DNA from 2 places in the Virgibacillus sp. JSM 102003 genome. Region 2 is predicted to be linked to the other one. Evidence: a T-box and tRNA genes for the amino acid it is inferred to sense, from the RefSeq annotation. Region 2 holds a T-box; the other holds one or more tRNA genes.
What was found. A T-box is a leader RNA that pairs with one kind of tRNA and senses whether it is charged. The one in region 2 lies ahead of ACE1TG_RS01470 (valine--tRNA ligase), so its partner is inferred to be a tRNA-Val.
Positions count from the first base shown of each region.

Region 1 (10,536 bases), on a different contig from region 2:
CACGCAACTAGGATAGTTAGTTGCGTGTTGATTTTTCACGCTTAAGTAATTTATAAATCTGTAGCTGAACAAAGAAGGCAATAAATGCTAACACACAAAGGTTAATATAATACCAAATACCACTTCCAAGCATATCAAGTGGTGTGCTGGCTGTAGGTGTATGGGAAAGATACAGGTAATTGGAATTCAAAAATGGGTTAATAAAGAAACCAATTATAATAGCATACAGTAATAGGTATCCATAGACTTCAAGTAGTGATTTAAAATTAATCTTTAAGGAACTGGTTGCTACAAGAAAAATACTTGTCCATGATATGGCAGTATGATGGACAAAAAACTTCCAAAAGCGATAGTGCGGAAAGTCATACGGCAACTCTGGAGTAACTAATGCCAGGAAAGCTGGGATAAGACCAATAAAAAAAGTGACTTGTATAAGCTTCCTGTTGTGAGTAACTAACGCAATTGCTCCTGTTATACCTGCAACTCCGCAAAGATGTAATGGTGTGTGTTCCTGTAAGCTCCATATTCCAGTTAATGCTGTCCATGTTTGATAGGATACTTCTGAAAAAATTAACAGAATAAATAAGAACCAACGAATTGTATTGTATAAATATGTATTAGATAAGATCTTTTTAAGAAATATTATAAATAGCATTATTCCTAATAAATATATAAGCAGCATAACAATGTGACTAATGCCAAATGTAATAAATGGCTCGCCACCCAAACTTAACCAGTTCCCCATATAATCCCCCCATATTGTTTAGAAAACTTGGCTTATCGCCAAGGCTTAATATAGATAAGCCTTCGTTGCACTTATGCAGTGAGAAAGGATTTATACTTTCTCAACTGCTAAAATCATGGCCTAATTCCCATTATATTGGTATCAAAAGTATTTGAAAATAAAGAATTCCTTTTTCCCCTTTACAAAGATGCTTAATCTGTATATAATAAAATTCGTCAGTTTATGACAATCCTTTTTGGAAATCAGAAATAATAAATGTTTTCTTACTGCATAAGTGCATCTAAAATGTGTAATAACTTTATTACATAAACCATTGTAAGGCCCGTTGGTCAAGTGGTTAAGACACCGCTCTTTCACGGCGGTAACACGGGTTCGAATCCCGTACGGGTCACCATTTTATTCTTTTAATAGTCAGCACCCCAAGATATTACATAGGAGGATTAGCTCAGCTGGGAGAGCACCTGCCTTACAAGCAGGGGGTCGCAGGTTCGAGCCCTGCATCCTCCACCATTTATATGCCGGTCTAGCTCAATTGGCAGAGCAAGCCGTTAGCTTCACCGAGTAATCTACCATGTGCAGGTTTGCGAGGAGTGCGGCATCGCCGAAAAGACATGCAACACGACGAGCACACAAACTGAAAAGCACATCAAGACAATTAACACTATCTAAATATATGCCGGTCTAGCTCAATTGGCAGAGCAACTGACTTGTAATCAGTAGGTTGGGGGTTCAATTCCTCTGGCCGGCACCATTTTTTTATGTATAATTTATAGAAATGTAGTTAAAATATGGAGGGGTAGCGAAGTGGCTAAACGCGGCGGACTGTAAATCCGCTCCCTCAGGGTTCGGGAGTTCGAATCTCTCCCCCTCCACCATAATATACTTAATTAATTGGGCTATAGCCAAGCGGTAAGGCATCGGGTTTTGATCCCGTGATCCTAGGTTCGAATCCTGGTAGCCCAGCCTTTTTTTATTTTATGAGGTATTTCGGGAAACATTCCTTATATGAGCCATTAGCTCAGCTGGCAGAGCATCTGACTTTTAATCAGAGGGTCGGAGGTTCGAATCCTCCATGGCTCATCAATTTATATGAAAAAACACTAGCGTAAATACATAACACATATTATAATAGCAGATAAACAAGGTCGTTATGATTACCAACAACCTTGTTTATTTGCATTTTGTACTGTTTTTTTACATAATAGATACAGTAATTTAATCATTAATAAAAAAATGAACAATTTGACATATATAAATTATGCTAGTTAAAAGGATGAGATGGTATGAAAACTTCTAGATTCCCTGGTTTTTACAATATGACTGTTGAGGAACGCAGACAGTTGTTGACTACGATGGACACGTTCACTGATGAAGAAAAAGATTATTTGTTTTCAAACGAACCTCTTCCAACTGACACGGCGGATAAAATGATAGAAAACGTAGTCGGGACTTTTCCGCTTCCATTAGGATTAGGATTGAATTTTTTAATTAATGGGAAAGAATATGTAATACCAATGGCAATTGAAGAACCATCTGTTGTTGCTTCAGCAAGCTACATTGCAAAAACTGTCAGAAATGCTGGCGGGTTTACTACAGAGGCGACAGATCGCGTTATGATTGGTCAAATTCAAGTGGTAGGCTGTCCGGATTTTAAAGCAGCGAAAGAGGCTGTTTTAAAGGAAAAAGATGCATTGATTGCTGATGCTAATGCCGCATACCCCAGTTTAGTAGCTAGGGGGGGTGGTGCAGAAGATCTAGAAGTTAGAGTATTAAATGAAGAGTCAGACTCAAAATATGGTCAAATGCTTATTCTTCACGTTTATATAAATACTTGTGACGCAATGGGGGCAAATATCATTAACACAATGGTTGAGTCACTTGCTCCGACAGTTGAGACTATTACGGAAGGGAAAGTATATTTACGGATCCTTTCTAATTATCCAGATCGTTGTCTTGCACGTGCGCGTTGCGTTATTCCACCTGAATTATTACAGACAGGCAGTTACACTGGTGAAGAAGTGCGTGATGGCGTTATTCATGCCTATGAGTTTGCCGCATCGGACCCCTATCGCGCTGTTACCCACAATAAAGGGATAATGAATGGTATTGACCCCATCGTTATTGCAACCGGTAATGATTGGCGTGCTGTTGAAGCTGGGGCCCATGCGCACGCAGCTAGATTCGGGAAATATAGTTCGATGACAGAATGGTCGAAGGATGAGGACGGAAATTTAGTTGGTGAATTAGAACTCCCTATGTCTGTCGGGACTGTAGGCGGTTCGACCCATGTTCACCCAATTTCTAAACTTGCATATAAAATTTTAGACGTTGATTCAGCACAGGAGCTTGCACAAGTTATAGTTTCTGTTGGACTTGCACAAAACCTTGGTGCACTTAAAGCCTTAGCAACCGATGGTATTCAGAAAGGTCATATGGCTTTACATTCTCGCTCTGTTGCTATAGCAGCAGGAGCTACAGGGGAGATGATTGATATCATTGCTGAACGATTAGTTGATGAAAAAGAAATCCGTGTTGGAAAAGCTAAAGAAATGGTGGAAGAATATATAAAATGAGTGCAGAAAAAGCAACAACATCAGAACAAACAGCTATAGGTATAGCTCATAGTAAATTGATCTTAATCGGGGAACATGCAGTTGTACACGGACAACCTGCTATTGCGCTTCCATTCCCGTTAGTAGGGGTGGAATCAGTAATTGATTATGTTCCAGGCTCGGTAAAGATTGATAGTACGTTTTACCATGGTCCGCTTGAATCTGCACCAGAGTCGCTGGAGGGGCTTGTAAATTGTATTAAGGCAACCTTAAATTATCTTCAGTTACCATGTGAGGATCTTTTGATACGAATTAAATCATCCATACCACCTGGAAAAGGACTAGGATCAAGTGCTTCAGTGGCTATTGCGGTAGTGAGATCACTTTTTGCCTATAACAATCAGGACTATTCAGAAGATGAACTTCTGACCTTAGCTAACATTTCAGAAACGTATGCTCATGGAGTGCCTAGTGGTATCGATACACTAACAATTACTTCCGATTGTCCAGTCTGGTTTGAGAAGGAACTGCCTTCTGATTTTATTGAACCTAAAGGTGATTTTCATTTCATTGTTGCCGATTCAGGCAGAATGGGTGATACGCGTTTAGCTGTTGAGTCCGTTGCGAACCTGTTCAAATCAGCTCCAAGAAGAATACAGGCTAAGCTTGACCGTATAGGTGAAATTACGCATCGAGCAAGGCATGCGCTTGAGAGTGCGAGCAAGCATTTATTAGGACAGATGTTAAATGAAGCACAAAAAGAACTGGAAGCTCTAGGTGTAAGCGATGCAGGCTTGAACAGGTTAATCTACTTTGCAAGGCAGGAAGGTGCCTTAGGTGCCAAATTAACTGGAGGCGGAAATGGCGGTTGTATAATTGCCTTAGCACGTAATGAAGTACACTCCAGACAGCTAGCTGAAAAGCTGAAGAAATTCGGCGCACACACGGTATGGCCTTTTGTTTTAAGAAAGAAGCCTGAATAAGCATAAACATTAGAAAACCTGGCTTATCATCAAGTCTTAGTTGCATATATGCAGTAAGATAACTGCGATACAGAGGGGATATACAATGAAGGCATCAGCCAAAGCACATACAAATATTGCCTTAATTAAATACTGGGGTAAACGAGATGAATCATTAATACTTCCGATGAATAATAGCCTCTCATTGACGTTAGATGGATTTTATACAACGACTACTGTTGATTTTAGAGAATTGTTAACAGAGGACAGTTTTTATCTGAATGATCAACCTGTAAGTGGTGTGGAATATGACCGAGTAACATCATTTTTAGACCTGATCCGGGAGTATGCAGGAAAACCGAATTTATTTGCAGAAGTTCATTCTACTAATTATGTTCCAACAGCTGCTGGATTTGCATCATCAGCATCAGGATTCGCTGCATTGGCAACAGCCGCTGTCAAATCGCTTGAACTTAAGATAAGTGATGAAGAACTTTCCATCTTAACCAGACAAGGGTCAGGGTCAGCCTGCAGATCAATTTATGGTGGCTTTGTAGAATGGGAAAAAGGAGACATGTCTGATGGCTCTGATTCTTATGCTATACAGGTAGCACCTGCAAGTCATTGGGATATTCGCGTCGCTGCAGTCGTTTTATCCTCCTCAGCTAAGAAGGTGCTGAGCCGGGAAGGGATGAAGCGGACTGTCGATACGTCTGCTTATTATTCCAGCTGGGTTAAAAGTATTCCAGAGGATCTCCGTAACATTAAAGAGGGTATAAAGAACAGGGATTTTGAGAAAGTAGGAGAAATAGCTGAGGCAAACTGTCTTAGAATGCATGCCACTACTTTGGCTGCCAATCCACCTTTTACGTATTGGCATGACACGACGCTTGCTGTAATGCGAGCTGTTCAGGAACTGCGTGAAAACGGGGCTTCAGCATATTTCACGATTGATGCTGGTCCAAATGTAAAAGTTCTTTACCTGCCAGAAAACGAAGAAACGATACAAAGTACGCTCCGTGAAATACCTGGGGTAGATGACGTTATTGCAAGTCGAGCTGGTCAAGGAGTATCCTATATTTAGCAGTTAAGAAAGTATAAATCCTTTCTTACTGCATAAGTGCAACTAAGCTTCCGCCCATTAAGGCTTGCACTCCAGAGTATAAGGGGTTCTAAGAAAGCAAAATACGGTTTCATAAGAATCCCTTTAACGAAAGCCAAGTTTTATAAGGAGTTGAAACGTATTGCCAACTACACCATTGAGCCTTAAAGTCCCTGGGAAGTTAATGATAGCGGGGGAATTTGCAGTACTTGAAGCCTATCAAAACCTAGTCGTTATGGCGGTTGATCGTTTTGTTTATGTGACATTAACACAACAGGATGAAAACCGTCTTTCTTTGCTGAACTTCGAATTAGCTAACCTCGAATGGACCTATGATGAAAAAAAGGTCAACATAAAGACAGCTGACAAGCGTGTAAAGTTTGTTGAAGATGCTATGTCGGTCGTATATACATATTTAAAAGAAAAGAACATCTCCCCAGCCAACTTTCATTTAGAAATCCGCAGTGAACTTGATGACGAATCCGGTCGTAAATATGGTTTAGGTTCTAGTGCCGCTGTCGTTACTTCTGTGGTTGCTGCCATTTTAAAAAAATATCTCCCAAAAGAGTCATCGGCTAAATTGATTTTTAAGTTAGCAGCTATTTCGCATGTGAAGACACAAGGAAGTGGTTCAGGTGCTGATGTTGCTGCATCATCTTATGGAGGGTTTATACAATATGCCTCATTTCAAGCAGAATGGCTGCAGCACGAATACAAACAGGCAGAAACCATTCATGAATTAGTGGAAAAGGATTGGCAGTATTTATCTCTTAATCCGATTAAATTACCAGATAATACTCACATGTGCATTGGCTGGACAGGAACCCCTGCATCAACCGGGAAGTTAATCGATAAAATCAAACTACTTAAAACAGAGAATAATAAACAATACGAGCAATTTCTTAATGAAAGTAATGAGGCAGTCAGCACCTTTATCAATGGAGTTACTGAGGAGGATGCTGCACTTATTATTGAGGGTACAAAGCGGAACAGACAAGCGTTAGCTACTGTTGGAAAGCAAGCTAATGCAGACATTGAAACCCCACTGCTGCAAAAGTTGTGTGATCTGGCTGAACAGCACGGTGGGGCAGGTAAACCATCTGGAGCAGGTGGTGGTGACTGTGGGATTGCATTTCTGCCATCCGAAGAAAAGGCTCAGCAGCTAATGAATGCCTGGAAAGAGGCAGGAATTAAACCGTTGGATATTCAACTTTATAAGGCTGGTGCAGCCGAAATATAAAGCAGGACTGTCTTTTTTTTAGACAGCCCTGCTATTTAGTTACGCTAATAAGTCTTCGGCTATTTTCGATTCGCTGCATTTCAACAGTTCCTGTATAAATTTTGATGTAAAGTAAAAAAATGAATGGGTGATCATTCATTTTATCTTTAAAATAATATAAGCTGCCAATACTCATCTCATTATGGCATAAGTGTAAGTATATAATTACTAAACTCAATTAACATGACCCTAAAGTTTTAATCCAGCAATCAATTATCAGTGTATATATATACATATTTTTGTCGAGTTGAGTCATTGCCTGTTTTTTGGCTAAAATAAAAAGGTAGAGGAGGAATTCAGATGAAGAAAAATATGTCTATAATTGGCGTGCCGATGGATCTCGGACAAAGTCGACGTGGTGTTGATATGGGACCAAGCGCCATCCGATATGCGGGCGTTGTTGAAACGCTTGAAAATTTAAACTACGATATTAAAGATCTGGGTGATGTGCCGGTTTCCCGCCCTGATAGTAAATATGAGAAACAGGAAGATAATTTACGAAATTTACAACAGGTGGCTGATGCAAATCAGAAGCTTGCAGAGATGGTCGACAAGGAAATTACCAGTAATCATTTCCCGTTAGTGTTGGGTGGCGATCATAGCATTGCTATTGGAAGTCTAGCAGGTATAGCGAAGCACTATGAAAATTTAGGTGTAATCTGGTATGACGCCCACGGTGACTTGAATTCAGGTGATACATCACCATCTGGTAATATTCACGGCATGCCACTTGCTGTAAGTTTAGGAATCGGGAATGAAAAGTTAACGAATATACTTGGCTACCAGCCAAAAATCAAGCCTGAGAATATCGTGATTATAGGTGCCCGTTCACTTGATCCGGGGGAAAAGGACCTGATTAAAGAAAGTGGCATAAACGTATATTCCATGCATGAAGTGGACCGCTTGGGAATGCCAGCTGTAATGAGTCAGGCAATAGATTACTTAAAGAATCGTACAGATGGAGTTCATTTGAGTCTGGATTTGGATGGTTTGGATCCTGAGGAAGCCCCTGGTGTGGGTACACCGGTAATTGGCGGGTTATCCTATCGTGAAAGCCATCTAGCAATGGAAATGCTTGCAGAGTCCAATATCCTTACCTCTGCAGAATTTGTTGAAGTAAATCCAATCTTGGACCACAAGAATAAAACGGCAACTGTTGCTGTCGGCTTAATAGGTTCACTGTTTGGTGAAAAGTTGAAGTAAGTAGTTTTGTAGTACAAATTGAATATTGAGTAGAATGGAGCATTGAATTGCAAAGCAATTTGATGCTCTTTTGGCAGTTAAGAAACTAACATAGCTGTCGAATACGTAGCCACCATCTATTATAAACATGAATTTGTAATCGAAATAAAGAGGTGTTTCCATATAACAGGTTTAAGGTTTTGCGGACACCAGAGACCTTATTTAGCACAAATGCCTCTATTAGCCATGGTTTAGGTAAAATAAGGGCTTCGGCTTCACACCGCTAACTGGCTAAAATCAACGGTATATTAGGGTAAAAAAGGCAAATAACGGAACGAGGATCCGGACCCATGCTCCGAACGCGGTTTTTGTAACAAATAACGGAACCAGGATCCGACTTCTTAAGGTTAGTTGGACAATTGTTAAAATATCGCTATTAGTGCAATGATAATGATCGCTGAGTCAGCAATAATATGAACAAGCCATGAATTAAAGATATTGCTGGACTTTTCATTGAGCCAGTTAAACACTAAACCTATTGTAAACAACCCAAATAGCGCTAACAGAAATAATCCGATGTTGAACCAGGTGAGAAAGATTGCTGTATGGTAGATTGCGAACAAAAATGATGAATAGATATAGGCAAATAGCCGATGGTCATGCTGTAAATTTTTAAATATAAATCCTCTGAAAAAAATCTCCTCTAAAAATGAATTGCCTACTATAATATAAATACTAATAAATAAAAAAGTATCTCCAGTAATGTTCTTTTGTGCCAGGTTTTCACTAATTTCAGCGAAGTCGATGTGATTTTTTAAACCAAGGTACGCCCCTATAAGAATGAGGAAAGCTCCAATTCCCAAACCGGCGCTTATTTTTAATCGTTTGATATCCATTCTATGTGTCGCTAAATATGCGGTGTTATTTTTAGTTATGTAATGGAAAATAATTAGTACGAGAAAGAAAATGAACACTTTTGCTATCGTTTTATAGATATATTCGAAAGAGAGAATTTGCTCAATGATAAATAATAACGTAATAGATATTGAGCTTAGTAAGACAATCAATTTTTTATCAGTCATGAAAACACCTGCTACACCTTTTCTTTTTATTATAACATCCTAGCCAGAAAAAAAAGACATCCATTTTGCATGTCTTTTTACCCTATTTCTCTCTGTTTTTGACGAGTTTAATAAGATATGAAGTTACTATTGTATTCATTTAGAAGCTTGTCTAATTTTTTGCTGGTTTGAATTACAACTTCAGTGGTCAATCCATGGGAGTTGCTTAAAGTGATTAGGGTATCACGACAATCCTCAATTTTTTCTAATAATATTGAATTGTTTTCCACAAAACTTGCCTCCAATCTAGTATAATATATTTTGTAAATACCCAATAAATCATAAATGTAAACAATTTACATATAAATTTTTGAAACCTTACATATTGTTATTTCGTATATGTAAAATACCGCATAGTAAGCGGAGGTACTAATAATGGACTTGGTAATTAAAGAGAAAATAAAACGGGTTAAAAGAGGGGATCAATCCGCCTTTGAAGATGTTGTCTCATTTTATCAAAATAAAATTTATCAGCATGTTTATCGGATGCTTGGAAATCAACATGAGGCGGAAGACATTGCACAAGAAGCGTTTATTAGGGCGTATATTAACATTCATTCTTTTGATGAGCGGCGCAAGTTCTCGACATGGCTATACCGAATTGCCACTAATTTAACAATTGACCGAATACGAAAACGCAAGCCTGACTACTATCTCGATGCTGAAGTGAAAGGGACTGAAGGCTTGGATATGTATTCACGGCTTGCGACTGATGAGCCATTGCCTGAAGAGGAAGTAGAAGGATTGGAATTGCAAAACCATATCCATCAGGAGATTTCTACACTTCCCCCCAAATATAGAGGTGTGATTATTCTTAGGTATTTAGAAGAGTTTTCGCTTCAGGAGATTAGTGACATTCTGGATATTCCGCTGGGGACTGTAAAAACCCGAATCCATAGGGGCCGTGAAGCATTAAGGAAAAAGCTTCGCCATGTGTAAAGGAGTGTGATCAACTTGAACTGTAATAAAGACGCTATAGAGTTAATGCATAAGTATTTGGATGGTGATTTAACCAAAGAAGAGGAAGCGAAATTGCGCGGTCATTTAGAAGGGTGTGAAGACTGCCAAAAGCACTTTCACGAGTTGAAGCGCACAATCACCCTCGTCCAAAGTACAGAGAATATTTCTGCGCCAGCAGATTTTACCGCTAAAGTGATGAGAAATTTACCATCTGAAAAGAAACATGTAAGGTATAAGCGCTGGTTTAAAGCACATCCGATAGTTACATCGGCAGCAATCTTTTTCATCTTTATGTTTAGCGGTATTTTTTCAGCTTGGAATCAGCAAAGTGAACTGGTTGTCTCCAAGCAGGAAAATTTGGTTATTCAAGGTGATACCGTTATTGTTCCGGAAGGAGTTACCGTATCTGGGGACTTATTGGTCAAAAACGGTCATCTGAAGATAGATGGAACGGTTGATGGTAATGTAACTTTAATAAATAGTGAACTTATAGATGACTCGATTGAAGGGTCCGGACTTATGGCATCGGCTGGAGAAGTAAATGGAGAGCTGAAAGAGGTAGATCGAATATTTGAATGGGTCTGGTTCCACTTGAAGGATATGGTTGAAAGTATTTTTTCATTGGGACTAGTC
Region 1 covers NZ_JBHFQH010000028.1:3,822-14,357, reverse strand. The annotation lists gene ACE1TG_RS19520 (YwaF family protein) at 17-745, opposite strand; tRNA gene ACE1TG_RS19515 (tRNA-Glu) at 1,065-1,139, shown strand; tRNA gene ACE1TG_RS19510 (tRNA-Val) at 1,180-1,255, shown strand; tRNA gene ACE1TG_RS19505 (tRNA-Thr) at 1,421-1,496, shown strand; tRNA gene ACE1TG_RS19500 (tRNA-Tyr) at 1,536-1,620, shown strand; tRNA gene ACE1TG_RS19495 (tRNA-Gln) at 1,638-1,708, shown strand; tRNA gene ACE1TG_RS19490 (tRNA-Lys) at 1,753-1,825, shown strand; gene ACE1TG_RS19485 (hydroxymethylglutaryl-CoA reductase, degradative) at 2,029-3,318, shown strand; gene mvk (mevalonate kinase) at 3,315-4,280, shown strand; gene mvaD (diphosphomevalonate decarboxylase) at 4,366-5,343, shown strand; gene ACE1TG_RS19470 (phosphomevalonate kinase) at 5,504-6,601, shown strand; gene rocF (arginase) at 6,941-7,843, shown strand; gene ACE1TG_RS19460 (CPBP family intramembrane glutamic endopeptidase) at 8,245-8,904, opposite strand; gene ACE1TG_RS19455 (Spo0E family sporulation regulatory protein-aspartic acid phosphatase) at 9,012-9,173, opposite strand; gene sigW (RNA polymerase sigma factor SigW) at 9,319-9,882, shown strand; gene ACE1TG_RS19445 (zf-HC2 domain-containing protein) at 9,889-10,536, shown strand, end outside.
Region 1: it encodes a tRNA-Val, which carries the amino acid that the T-box ahead of ACE1TG_RS01470 (valine--tRNA ligase) is inferred to sense. The anticodon was not compared.

Region 2 (10,536 bases):
GAAAACAAGGATTTACCTGCCTTTGTGATGTTCACAGACAAGGACATTTATTTAGCAAAGCAATTCGAACTCTTGGGTATCCGGGTATTCAATAGTGGAACATCGATTGAAAAAAGTGATGACAAAATCGCAACTTATCAAGCACTCGCCAACAAACACTTACCTATACCCAAGACCATTGTTGCACCGATGGCATTTGTAAGGTCAGAATCGTTCAACCCTGAAGACTTTCGTGATTCTATCAACTTATTAGGTTTTCCGATGATTATTAAAGAGGCATTCGGGTCATTTGGGGAACAAGTTTATTTAGTCCACTCAATGGAAGAGGCGTTTGAAAAAATTTCTGAGCTTCACGGAACACCGTTTATGCTCCAGGAATTTATTTCTACAAGTTACGGAAAAGATATACGCCTGCAGGTAGTTGGTGATGAGGTAGTTGCAGCAATGACAAGACATGCTTCGAATGACTTTCGAGCAAATGTTACTGCAGGAGGAACAATGACTAACTATCAGCCTACTCTTGAGGAGGTCAATATTGCGGTAGCTGCTACAAAAGCGATTGGTGCCGACTTTGCCGGTGTTGATTTATTATTCGGTGCCAACAATAAGCCTGTAATTTGTGAAATAAACTCAAATGCACATATTCGTAATATGTTTGATTGTACTGGAATCAATGCTGCTGAATTTATGGTTGATTACATAATTGACACATTAAGAATTGAGGATACAAAATGAACTTAGTGGGATGGCTCATTTATAGTGAACAAGATTCTGAACAAAATACAGCATATATTAATTGGTTCATAGATGAGGCTGCTATACAAGGAGTAACACTTAAATTAGTCTTGCGAGAGGAATTAACGATTGGTATATACCAAAATAAACAAACGATCTTCTATAATAATCAGCAGGTTCATTTACCAGACTTTGCTGTAGTAAGAACAGTTGAACCATTATTGAATATGGTACTCGAATCGATGGGAATCAATGTTTTTAACTCCTCTCAAGTATCAGCAATTTGTAACAATAAAGCATTAACACATTACTATATGAACAAATTATCCATTCCAATGGTTGATACAATCTTTATGAAGAAAAAAAACTGCGTACAAATGCCTGGCATGCCCCTTCCATTTATTGTAAAGGGTACAAGTGGAAGGGGTGGCAGGCAAGTGCATATGATCAAGGATGAGCAGGAATGGGAAAGGTGTATTGCTGATGATATTTTTGCATCTGAGCTCATTATTCAATCATCTAAAAATATCCAGTTAGGTAAAGATGTAAGGGTTTTTGTTGTCGGCAGCCAAATTATTGGAGCTGTTCTGAGGGAAAGTAGGAGTGACTTCAGGTCTAATTTCAAATTAGGCGGATCTGCTACATGGTATCCATTAAATCATCATGAGTTAACTTTACTGAACAAGATAATAAACGCCTTTGATTTTGGAATGGTTGGAATTGATTTTTTACTTGATACAAAAGGCAAACTACAGCTTAATGAAATAGAAGATGTTGTTGGTTCTAGAACACTAAGTGCTGTATCGGATATAAATATACTAAAAAAATATATAACCCATATAACAAAGAGGCTAGGACATAACTAAAAATCTAAACTTTAATAACGAATAGTTTAGATCGCCCATTATCAATGGTTGAATCTAATACGTTGTTGATAAAAAAAGCAAAGTAACTGCTGGAATAAAATCTATACACTCTAGATACGGGCGGATGCTTTCCCGCGGGCACGACCTAAGTTTCCTCGAGAAAACTACTCTGCGGGGTCTTAGGACACGTGCTATTCCCGCGGGAGTCACCGCCCTCCGCTCACCCAGACCAGTGTAGTCCTATCACATATTTATACTATAGCAATTCCTACTCCAGTCAACAGCAAAGGAAATAAACGTAGACTCCTGTGGGAGCTTGTGCCTAGATGAGACTACGAAGTGACGTAGGAGCAAGGAGCTCATCAGCTGCCCTAGGTGCGCGAAGTGTATTTTAAGAAGCGGTTTCATAGCACTCAGATTTTTTCTGGATTACGTCGAAGTTTATATCTAATTAACAATAAAAGTAAATCCGAACTAATTCGAATTCTCTCTCAAGAATTTGAATCATAGTTCGGATTTTAATAGGACTATAGCATTGGTCCCAGCCTCAAAATTTTTATGAGTTTAACTCATTCAATCGTGCTTTGACCTTTGCTTGTTTCTCCAAATAGTCTTGTTCTTTTTGTTTTTCCTCATCTACAACTGTTTGTGGAGCTTTACTCACAAATCCTTCATTCGAGAGTTTTTTCTGAACCCGTTGGACTTCTTTTGTCCACTTATCCAGTTCCTTCTCCAAGCGTTTAATTTCTTTATCAAAATCAATTAATCCTGCTAATGGAAGAAATAGCTCAGCACCTGTTATAACAGCTGACATTGCTTTTTCTGGAACATCAACGTTAGTACTTATTGTTAATTCACTTGGATTACAGAATCGTTCCAAGTAATTACGGTTGTTTTCCAGTTCTGAAACAGTTGCTTCATCCTCTGCCTGGATTAACAATTTAATTTGCTTGGACATTGGTGTATCAACTTCTGCCCGGATGTTTCGAATGGACTTAATAATTGAAACAAGTCTTTTCATTTCTTTTGATGCTGTTTCATTATGAAATTCCGGTTTTGCTTCTGGCCATGGAGCAACTGTAATTGACGCTCCCTGATGTGGGAGCTGCTGCCATATTTCCTCTGTTATAAATGGCATATACGGATGAAGCATGCGCATCGTCTGATCTAATACATATGCAAGAACAGATTGCGTCATTCGTTTTTCACTTTCGTTATCACCGTACAACGGCAGTTTAGCCATTTCAATATACCAGTCACAAAGCTCATCCCAGATAAAATTATATAAATGTCGCCCTGCTTCGCCAAACTCATATTTGTTTGTATTTTTGGTAACTTGTTCAATCGTTTCATTTAGCCGAGTCAATATCCATTTATCAGCTAATGACTTTTCACCGCTTAAATCAATATCTTCATAAGTGAAATCTTCCATATTCATAAGTGAAAAACGTGATGCATTCCACACTTTGTTCGCAAAATTCCAAGTTGCTTCAACTTTTTCCCAGTGGAACCGTAAATCCTGACCAGGTGTTGAACCTGTCAACAGAAAATAACGCAGTGAATCTGCTCCATATTGTTCAATAACGTCCATTGGATCTACACCATTGCCGAGTGATTTACTCATTTTACGCCCATCAGCATCACGAATCAAACCATGAATCAGCACATCCTTAAATGGTCTTTGATCTGTAAATTCTTTCGATTGGAATATCATACGTGCAACCCAAAAGAAGATAATATCGTAACCAGTCACTAAAACATCTGTCGGAAAGTGACGCTTAAAATCTTCAGCATTCAGATCAGGCCACCCCATTGTTGAGAACGGCCATAATGCTGAGGAGAACCACGTGTCAAGTACATCATTGTCCTGTTCCCAATTCTCTGGATCTTCAGGTGCCTCTTTTCCAACATACAGTTCATTTGTTTCCTTATGGTACCATGCAGGAATTCGGTGTCCCCACCATAATTGTCTCGAAATACACCAATCACGAATATTCTCCATCCAGTGCAGATATGTGCGTTCAAAACGATCTGGGACGAAATTAACTTTTTTACCTCGTTGCTGAAGTTCAATCGCTTCATCCGCCAAAGGCTGCATATTTACAAACCATTGTGTTGATAAATATGGTTCAACAACGGCTCCACTGCGTTCTGAATGCCCTACCTGGTGTACTCGTTCTTCAATATTGAACAGAACACCCTGCTCTTGCAAGTCTTTAACAATTTGTTTTCGGCACTCGAAACGGTCTAGTCCTTCATAATTACCAGCGTTTTCATTCATCGATCCATCTTCATGCATAACCAACACTCGTTCCAAATCATGTCGATTTCCAATTTCAAAATCATTTGGATCATGTGCAGGTGTAATTTTGACAGCTCCTGAGCCCAATTCCATGTCAACATATTCATCAGCAACTATTTCTATTTCACGGCCAACCAATGGCAATACAACCGTCTTACCAATCAAATGCTTATATCGATCGTCACTTGGATGCACGGCTACAGCTGTATCCCCAAGCATCGTTTCTGGTCGTGTCGTTGCAATTTCAATTATTTCATCACTATCTTTTATCGGGTAACGCATGTGATAAAATTTACCCTGAACTTCTTCATAGATAACTTCAATATCAGAAAGTGCTGTTTGGGTGTTAGGGTCCCAATTAATAATATATTCACCACGATAAATTAAACCTTTTTTATATAACGTAACAAACACTTCACGTACAGCGTTTGACAAGCCATCATCCATCGTAAATCGCTCACGTGAATAATCAAGTCCTAAACCTAACTTTTCCCATTGGGCACGAATAAAGTCAGCGTATTCCTCTTTCCAATCCCAAACAGTATCAAGAAACTTTTCACGGCCTAAATCATAGCGATTTTTACCCTGTTCTTTCAGTTTCGCCTCAACCTTGGACTGTGTTGCAATACCTGCATGGTCCATTCCTGGCAGCCATAGTACATCATAGCCCTGCATCCGCTTCATTCTAGAAATAGTATCCTGCATCGTCGTATCCCATGCATGACCTAAATGCAGCTTACCAGTTACGTTTGGTGGTGGAATAACAATCGTAAATGGTTCCTTATCTTCATCTCCGGTTGCTTCAAAGAATTTACCATCCACCCAAAAGCGATACCGGTCTTTTTCAATTTCCTGTGGATTGTACTTTGATGACATCGTTGTTTTAGCCTCATCACTCATCATTAAATCCTCCCTCTTTTGTATAGTAAATACAAATAAAAAAATCCTCTCCATCCAATAAAGGACGAAAAGGATATATTCCGTGGTACCACCTTCGTTCACAAGCAGTTATACTTGTGCACTTCATTCATTGATAACGGTCAAAAACCGGCTCTCTTCTACTTTAAGGTGGTTCAAAAATCAACAAATAGTAAGCGGTACATCTCTACGTTGATCCTACCTCTTTGCTTCTAATTTGGCGACTATTTGAACACTTATCTTTAATTCAAAGGAGCTGTATCAAGGGCGACCTTCCAAATAATTATACCTGGGAAATTTCCACCATCATTCCCTCTCTTTCAGGTAATTATCTTGTACTCTTCCCTATCATCACATTTACATATTATTACTCATTTTATCGGTTACTGAAAATAAAATCAACTATTATCTTATGAATTGCACAAAACCACTATATATATACATATTATATTAAAAAAATACTTAAGAGGTGATAAGTGTGGCTAGATATTACCGATACAGACTGCCTCCATGGGCAAGAAATTGTATTATTGTAATTGAACGAGTAACATTACCTATTTTAATATTTCAATTAATAAGGACTATGCTATTTCCAACTTCATTTGATGTATTTTTGCTTGGTGTATTAGTTGGGGTGTTTATTGCCTTTTATTTGGAATGGATTTAACCATCTTTACTGTCTTTATCTTCACCAGTTACTGGTGTACTCTCTTCAATAAACTCAAACCATTTTAAGCCAAACAACATTTGCCGGGCTGAATATTGAAGTCTCTTTACCTGATTAATCATCGTATCATTCGATGGATTATCAATATAATCCTGAATTTGATTTATGTAGGGGAATGGATTCAATAAGTAGATAGCGAGTAGATACAATTCACTCTTTTTTAGTATATTCTTGCTGGTGTATACTGAAAATGAATCTGTTAATTGTGATGACGATTGATCATAGTTACGCACAAGATATTTAAATAAAATTGACAAATCCGCAATAGCATTATCATAATTTGCCCTTTCCCAATTTATTATATACGAATCATTATGAAGAAGTATATGAGTGAGATCCAAATTTCCATGACATAGACTATAATTCCACTCCTGATCATTTTGAATTTCACTTATAAATCTTTCTATACAACTATTTAGCGTGGAGAGGACATTGTCCATCATTCGAAATTGCGTGCAAACTAATAATTCAAATGGAGACATAAACCGATTCTTTTCAAACAGCTCAACATAATACAACTGTCTTCTATATAATTCTGCACAGTTCTTCTGATACTCATTAAATGTATTAACGACAGTATTCGCCTCAATTAATTGTGTCCGCTTTGTCTTTCCATGTACCTCACCAATTGCATTATATAAGTTATTAATTATTTGCTGATGATCTAGTTTATTAGATGTTAACCACGGCGTTAAATAATAGTAGGATTGATCATATTGTACGTATAATCTTGACTGCTTTGTTAAGTAGACAGGCAGTATACTAGTGATGTTTTGGGAATATGCTTGATGATAAACATATTCCCATAAATCCAAATTATTTTCATTCAGTAAACTTTGTTTTAATGCATAATAATGATTACCATCACTGATACGAAATAGCCGTTTCGATATTCGCTCAATTTTATATGGATAAATCCCGTATTCCCCGGATATCTTATGAATTGTTTCACTCACACTACATTTCACCAACTTTCCAAATACATACCCCTTACTATTAGAAGCAAGGGGTATGTATTTTATCTGTCTGTTATTACTTCTTAAAAGGAATATACAATAATTGACCTTCTTCAAGACTATCATCACTTAAATTATTCTGTTTCACTAATTGTAGTGCAGGGATCTCATAACGTTTTGCAATTGTTTCTACTGTGTCGTTGTTCTGAACAATACACAATCGCATCTTGGCATATCGATCATCATCATCACTTCTGAACATATCTGCTAAATAACTGACATCCTTGGTATCAACTGATCGACTTTCATCACTTTCATCCAGATAATCTGAATCTGTAAAGTTTAATGATGATTCGTCTGGACTTTCTTCCTCAGGTGAATTTTCCACCGGTTCTTTGTTAAAAAATTCCGCAAGTGATTGTGACTTTTTATTTTTCCAACGTTCTTTTTCTGATGGTGACTCGTCTACCTCCGTGGATAAGGTGGGTGCGTTTTCCGGTATAAACTGACCCTCTGATTCAGAAGTTTCTTGTTCCGTCTTAATATCGAACTCAAACGTTTCGTCTTCTCGTGGTGGCAAGAATTCATTAGCTACTTCTGATTCATTTTCTAATGAACTCTCTGTTTGATCGCTTATCCCATGTATTTCAATTCTAGAGGTTAATTTAAGTTGACTCTGATTTGGTATTTCATAATCAAAGGAATTAATGTCGACCGTCACATCATTTAAGTCTGCAACTCGGTATGTTGGAACTGAGATTTCAACAGGGAACCGATGTGTGAATTCTGATTTCCCGTCATCCAGTTCTACTACTTTCTCAACATATCGTCTTGAGTGGTAATCATCAAAATCTAATGTATCTTTATCTCCTGCACTTGAATATAATTCCTTTTGATATGAACCTTGAAGTTCAATGACTCCTCGAATTGAAATAAAATCATTAAATGGCTGGATAGAAATTTCCGGGTCTAAAGAAATTCCCAGCATTTCTGCAACTTCCTGTCCTTCTTCAAAATAAAGCGATTCATTTAGTTCAAAGCTGAATACTTCCCGATTGTTTGACAAATGACTTCCTCCCTTCAACACATATTCCATATACTTATATGTCTTAATTCAACTATATGAAATGTAAACAGAGGATATGCTTATACCAATTAAAAAAGCCATTCCCTTTAGTAAGCAGTTCAGTTTAAGTGTGTAAAATTCAATTTGTGTTCTTATAACTCAACTTTCGCATCTATGGAATAAGCTCAAACGACTATCTTTGATAAACTCAGAACGTTTTTTATTGTTGACTTGACAACATTGATAAAAGTATTTTTGTACAGATAAGATATAAAATGTGAAGTAGTGAGTTTGTAAGTTTCTCTAACAACGCAGCTGGAATATGCTCCCTTTCCGTGGGCAAGTGCCGAGCCTGCGGGGTCTCGCCTAGCTTGTTCTTCCCACAGGAGTCTCGCATATTCCAGCTGCTACTCTAAATGGTTTAAAAGGATTTACTCTTTATCCATCACAATGTACATTTTGTTATTTTATCAAGTTATAATGAGCAAATCCTAGCGCAGGTAATACACCTAAACTCCTGGGGGAGGAAAGGCCTAGATGAGACATCTGAGTGCGTCAGCACGAAGAGGTTCAACAGCCGCCCTAGGTGCGCGAAGTGTATTTCCATAGCGGTGTTAATGCACACAACCACTAGTACGCATTTTATATCAAATACGTACAGTTGATCCAAGGTCAACTGTGTATCTTCAGATTTTCTTATTCCTTTAAGGTTTATGAGTTCATTTTACGCTGCGAAGTTGAATTAATAAGAAAAAACAATTTCACATAAAAATTTGCGTTTATTTGAAAATACAAAAAAGAGCACCGAATTACTTTGTAATTCGGTACTCAATATACTCTGCTTCTTACTGGTGGTGTCTCCAACATTAGTAAAGCTTTTTTAAGTTTACTTTTCAATTTTTGAGAAGGCATTGCGTACAGCTTGTAATGTCTTGTCAATATCTTCATCAGTATGGGCAGTCGATAAAAACAACCCTTCAAACTGAGATGGTGGCAAAAAGATTCCTTCTTCAATCATTGCCCGGTAATATTGTGCAAAATAATCAAGATTAGAATTTTGAGCTGTTTCATAATTAAATACTGGTTCGTGCGTAAAGAAAAAGCCAACCATTGATCCAGCGCGATTAATTTGAAGTGGAATCTTAAAATCGATTGAAGCTTGTTTATAACCTTCGACCAATTTATCCACTTTTTTATTAATTTCATCATACGATGATTTATCTAAAGCACTTAATGTCTCATAACCAGCAGTCATAGCAAGCGGATTACCTGATAATGTACCTGCCTGATAAATACTCCCTGTCGGTGCTACGCTTTCCATAATTTCACGTTTGCCACCATATGCTCCAACAGGAAGTCCACCCCCTATTACTTTGCCTAAGCAAGTCATATCAGGGGTAACCCCAAAATAACCTTGTGCACAGTTGAATCCAACACGGAATCCTGTCATAACCTCATCAAATATGAGTAGAGAGCCATTTTCGTCAGTTACTCTTCTCAGTTCCTGCAAAAAGCTCTCTTGTGGTGGCACAACGCCCATATTACCCGAAACTGGCTCAACGATAACAGCGGCAATCTCATCACCATATGTTTCAAATGCGTAGCGCACGCTTTCTACATCATTATAAGGCACTGTAATTGTATTTTGAGCGATTGATTCAGGTACACCAGGACTATCTGGCAAGCCTAGTGTAGCAACACCAGAACCCGCTTTGATCAGGAGTGAATCACCATGACCATGATAATTCCCTTCAAATTTCAGGATTTTATCCCTCCCTGTATATCCTCTTGCAATTCGCAAAGCACTCATAGTAGCTTCTGTGCCTGAATTTACCATGCGTACCATTTCAATTGATGGTACACGGTCAATTACCAATTGTGCTAGTTTGTTCTCTATTATGGTTGGTGCACCAAAACTTGTGCCTTTTTCTGTGGTCTCTTTTAATTTGGAAACAACCCGATCATCAGCATGTCCTAAAATTAATGGACCCCAGCTCAATACATAATCAATGTACTCGTTTTGATCGATATCCGTTATTTTAGAACCTTTTCCTTGTTCCATAAATATCGGTGACATACCAACTGATTTGAACGCCCGAACAGGTGAATTTACTCCACCTGGCATTAGTTCCACTGCTTCTTTATATGCATCCTTTGAATTATCAAAGTTATTCACGATTAATCACCTCAACTTTTATATTTATTCATTAAGCCATTTTGCTACATCTTTGGCAAAATAAGATATAATCAAATCTGCTCCCGCACGTTTCATTGCGGTCATCTTTTCAAGCACCAATTCTCTTTCATCAACCCAGCCATTCTTTGCTGCTGCTTTAACCATCGCATACTCACCACTAACATTATAGGCAACAATCGGTGTGTTAACAGTATTTTTAACATCGCGTACAATATCCAAGTATGATAATGCTGGTTTAACAATTAGGAAATCGGCACCTTCGTCTACGTCTGACTCTGCTTCACGTAACGCTTCAAGTCGATTTGCCGGATCCATTTGATAAGACTTACGATCCCCAAATTGCGGAGTGCTATCAGCAGCATCTCGGAACGGTCCGTAAAAGGCAGATGAATACTTAACTGCATAAGACATAATAGGGATATTTGTATATCCAGCCTCATCAAGTGCCTGGCGGATAACAATTACAAAACCGTCCATCATGTTGGATGGTGCAATTATATCAGCACCTGCTTCTGCCTGTGATACAGCTGTTTTAGCTAAAAGTTTTAGTGATTCATCATTATCAACGTCCTGGTTATGGATAACACCACAATGTCCGTGGGATGTATACTCACACAGGCAAGTGTCAGCAACTACAAGCATTTCCGGAACTTCCTTTTTTATGCGTCGAGTTGCCTCCTGTACGATTCCAGTTTCAATAAACGCCCCAGTACCCTGCTCGTCTTTTTCATTCGGTACACCAAAAATCATAACAGCCTTTATCCCAAGG
Region 2 covers NZ_JBHFQH010000001.1:277,556-288,091, forward strand. The annotation lists gene ACE1TG_RS01460 (ATP-grasp domain-containing protein) at 1-735, shown strand, start outside; gene ACE1TG_RS01465 (ATP-grasp domain-containing protein) at 732-1,601, shown strand; gene ACE1TG_RS01470 (valine--tRNA ligase) at 2,158-4,803, opposite strand; T-box leader at 4,861-5,182, opposite strand; gene ACE1TG_RS01475 (hypothetical protein) at 5,300-5,488, shown strand; gene ACE1TG_RS01480 (hypothetical protein) at 5,485-6,504, opposite strand; gene spoVID (stage VI sporulation protein D) at 6,581-7,570, opposite strand; gene hemL (glutamate-1-semialdehyde 2,1-aminomutase) at 8,457-9,746, opposite strand; gene hemB (porphobilinogen synthase) at 9,771-10,536, opposite strand, start outside.